One region of the Neobacillus sp. 204 genome, then DNA from elsewhere that is predicted to be linked to it. Evidence: riboswitches for the same ligand, from Rfam matches in the RefSeq annotation. Region 1 holds a riboswitch; the other holds the start of a gene.

What was found. Region 1 has a riboswitch for cobalamin ahead of metE (5-methyltetrahydropteroyltriglutamate--homocysteine S-methyltransferase). Riboswitches for the same ligand answer to the same signal wherever they lie in the genome.
Region 2: linked by a shared signal. The riboswitch ahead of ACJ004_RS06640 (ribonucleoside-diphosphate reductase subunit alpha) and the one ahead of metE (5-methyltetrahydropteroyltriglutamate--homocysteine S-methyltransferase) in region 1 are both predicted to bind cobalamin.

What each region holds. Positions count from the first base shown of each region.
Region 1 is NZ_JBJORY010000007.1:126,212-128,418, reverse strand. Features, by position in the region: gene ACJ004_RS15880 (helix-turn-helix domain-containing protein) at 1-354, shown strand, start outside; cobalamin riboswitch at 508-703, shown strand; gene metE (5-methyltetrahydropteroyltriglutamate--homocysteine S-methyltransferase) at 850-2,207, shown strand, end outside.
Region 2 is NZ_JBJORY010000002.1:519,102-521,308, reverse strand. Features, by position in the region: gene ACJ004_RS06645 (hypothetical protein) at 1-293, opposite strand, end outside; cobalamin riboswitch at 461-659, shown strand; gene ACJ004_RS06640 (ribonucleoside-diphosphate reductase subunit alpha) at 789-2,207, shown strand, end outside.

The DNA.
Region 1 (2,207 bases):
ACAGAGCAAACCGAAAATACGGATCTTAGTGAAGTAAGTCCTGTCATTCAACAAGCTATCGGTTATATTAAAGAACATCATCAAGAGAGTATTTCTCTGAATGAAATAGCACAATATTGCTGCTTGAGCCGGCATCATTTTAGTCATTTGTTTACAAAAGAAGTAGGAATTAGTTTAATTGATTATTTAAACCGAATGAGAATTGACATGTCCTTGTCGTATTTAGAAATGACCGATTTACCAATAAGTGAGATTGCTGCCAGAATAGGATTCCATGATGCCAATTATTTTAGCCGCATGTTTAAGAAGTATATGCAGTTTAGCCCTTCAGATTATCGATTAGCAAGAAATTGATCTATTATTATTATCGCTTTACTGTATAAAGGCAGTTTTTTTTACTAATTTACGAAATTGATAGAATTTTACACCATTTTGTATTATGCTTACAGAATACTATCAAATAGATGGTATCGGAAAGCCTGACTCATAGTTCATGCTTTCCATTTAATTGAATACGTGCGAACAGGTTCCTTGAAGCAATGCTCAAGGATGAAAAGGGAAGCTCGGTGCAAATCCGACACGGTCCCGCCACTGTAAAAGGATAATCAGCGCAATGTTTAACGCCACTGATCGATATGATCGGGAAGGTTTGTGCTGGTGATGACCCTTAAGTCAGGAGACCTGCCTGTTTCGACCACACTGAAGACCTACGGGAGATAGGGAGGTGTTAGATGGCTTGCTAATTATAAGACGGGTGACGTATGTCCCACTATATATTAGGCATCTCTAACTTTCTTTTCGATCGTTAGAGATGCCTTTTTTTATTTTAAAAAATCGGGAGGTAATGAGATGAAAAGCAGTAATCTTGGATATCCACGCATTGGGGAAAATCGTGAATGGAAGAAGACTTTAGAAGCGTTTTGGGCAGGAAAGGTAGAAGAGGAAGACTTTCTTCTTCAGATGGAACAGATTCGCCTTCAGCACTTACAAAAGCAAAAGGATAAAGGAATTGATTATATTCCTGTAGGTGATTTTACCCTTTATGATCATATCCTTGATACGGCCGTTATGTTTGGTTTCGTACCAAAAAGGTATGAATATGAGGGAGGAAAAGTGCCGCTCTCCACTTATTTTGCAATGGCTCGAGGCAGCCAGACAGCGGTCGCATCAGAAATGACGAAATGGTTTAACACGAATTATCATTATATAGTTCCAGAACTCACGGGGATCAAACCAACCGTAACCGAAAACAAACCCCTGCTTGCCTATCGTGAGGCGAAGGAAAAACTAGGCATTAACGGAAAGCCAGTCATTGTGGGACCTTATACATTTCTAAAGCTTTCGAAGGGATATGAACAAAAACAATTACCAGCACTTATTTTGCAGATTGTTCCCTTATACGCGCAAATTTTACAGGAGCTTGCGGAAGAAGGGGTAGAATGGGTTCAACTGGATGAACCGACTCTCGTTACATCCATAACAGCTGACGAAATGAAAACTGTCTCTTACATTTACAAACAACTGCAAGAAGCTGCTCCTGAGTTGAAAATCATGCTGCAAACGTATTTTGATTCGGTAGAATATTATTCTGAAGTGATCAATCTTCCAGTTGCCGGGGTTGGTTTGGATTTTGTCCATGGTTTGGAAGGGAATCTACAATCCCTGGCAACGTATGGATTTCCGAAGGATAAGATCCTTGGCGTGGGGTTAATCGATGGGAGGAATATTTGGCGTTCCCAGTTGACGGATAAAGCGAAACTCGTCGAAATCATTACAGGAACTGTTCCAAAAGAGCGGTTGTGGCTGCAGCCATCTTCCAGTTTGCTTCATGTACCAGTTACCCTCAGTCAAGAAACGAATCTTCATCCACTTATTAAGGACGCATTGGCTTTTGCTGATGAAAAATTAGATGAAATTCAATCTCTGGTAAAAAGGGCCCTTCATGGTGAAACAGAGGTTATGAAGGAGTTTAATCAAAGTGAAACCGCACGAAATGATTTGGCTCAGTCTCCGGCGAGAAATCGACTCGAGGTTCAAGAGTCAGTAGCTAGCAGTCTATCACAGGTTGCGAAGCGGCCATCATCATTTGATAAGCGCCGCGAGGACCAACAAGTGTTGGAGCTTCCTTTCCTTCCGACAACTACGATTGGAAGTTTTCCGCAAACGATAGAAATCCGTCAAGCCCGAAGAAAATGGAGAAGGGGCGA
Region 2 (2,207 bases), on a different contig from region 1:
CTTGCGAGGAAAAGTAGTCCTTTGATCTTTCTTTCTGTACCATTGGAAAGAACGGCTCCAGCAGCGGAAACAATAATTGCTAACGGCCATAATGAGGTGAAATTTCTATCAAAATTACTGAAATAATAGAATGAAAACACAGCTAGCATGAGAAGCACAACAACAGCAATGGAGACACCGATATTTAGTTTTTTTCCTTCCTTTTTACTTGCTTGATCATGTTTAAAAATAGGTATTAGAATAAGTGCCGCAGCAATCCCGATAATCAACGTAAATAGAAATATGTTCCCCATATAAATGCCCCTTTTCAACTTGATCTTTCTTCATTTACGGATATGAACCCAGATAAGTTTCATTTTTATATAATAATAGACTTGAAATATTTTATTTACTATACTATTATTTAATTTAATTGATTCACTATATATTGTTTCGAATGATAATTATAAAACTATATATTGTGTTAGCCTTAAGAGATGATGCCATTGTGGCTTAAAAGGGAATCTGGTGTAAATCCAGAACTGCCCCCGCAACTGTAAATGCTGACGAAATGAACAAACCACTGTATAAAACTGTCTAATTGATTAGGTACTTATATGGGAAGGGTTCAAAGTAGGAAGAAGTATTAGTCAGGAGACCTGTCTTTCTTAAGTTGTTTCAACTTCTTCGGGGATTGAGAAGATGAACGATGGCGACAAAAGGGATTTGATTTTTTTCCATTTGTATAGTTATCGTTTCATCCGCTCAATTACCGTTGAGCGGATTTTTTTATTATAGGGGGAATTGAAATGATGACTAAGGAACTACAATCCGAACTTCATTATGTTTTAGAAGCTATTGAACAAGTTACAGGACAATATCAAATTAACACAACAGAACTAAAAAACCGAATAAGCGAACTGAATGTAACAGAGTTAGAAGCAAACCAGCAAGCATTACTTTATGCAGTGAACCAAATTGCTATGGACCAACCGGATTGGACATTTATTGCTGCCCGCTTTTATTTAAATGAATTATATGGGAAATCTGCAAAAAGCCGCGGATATGACCGTTCTTTAAAATATGGTGACTTTTATAAATTATTAAAAGTATTAACCGATATCGGGATTTATTCTAATGATCTATTAAACTTATATAGTAAAGATGAAATCGATGAATTAGCAAAAGAGATTGATCCAGATAAAGATTTTTTATTTAATTACATAGGTTTATTTTTACTGGCGGATCGTTATCTTGCTCAAGATCATAACCGAAATGTATATGAACTCCCGCAGGAACGGTTCATGATTATTGCCATGACTCTTATGAAGTATGAAAAGCAGCCGATCCGCCTCCAACTTGTGAAGGAAGCTTATTGGGCATTAAGTAATTTATATATGACGGTGGCAACCCCGACTTTAGCGAATGCAGGGAAAAGCTTTGGGCAGCTTTCCTCCTGCTTTATTGATACAGTTGATGATTCCCTTGATAGCATCTATTTAAATAATTGGGATATTGCTCGGTTAAGTAAGGATGGCGGAGGGATTGGGATCTATTATGGTAAAGTTCGTGCACTTGGTTCCGATATTAAGAAATTCAAAGGAAACTCTTCAGGTGTGGTGCCGTGGATAAAATTGGTGAATGATACAGCTGTCAGTGTCGATCAGTTAGGACAACGCCAAGGTGCCATTGCGGTGTACCTAGATTTGTTCCATAGAGATATTATGAACGGGTTTCTCGATTTGAAAACAAATAATGGAGATGAACGCCGTAAAGCCCATGATATTTTCACAGGTGTCTCTATACCCGATCTTTTTATGAAAAAATTGGAAGAGAGAGATGAGCAGGGAAGAAGTATTGGACAGTGGCATACATTTTGTCCCCATCAAGTAAAACAAATGATGGGTTGGAAGGATGAACATGGTAACCATTTAGGACTTGAGGATTTTTATGATGAAACGGATGTTAAATATTTTTCTGAGAAATATGAAGAAGCCATTAAAAACCCGCTTCTACCTCGTAAAACCTACCGAGCAATGGATATTATGACACGGATCATGGTGGCTCAATTAGAAACAGGCACGCCATATATGTTCTATCGTGATGAAGTCAACAGGCAAAATCCAAATAAGCATGGTTTAGGTAAAGGCCGAACTTCTATTTACTGCAGTAACTTATGTACAGAAATAGCTCAAAATATGTCCGCAACGACAATTATAAACGAGTAC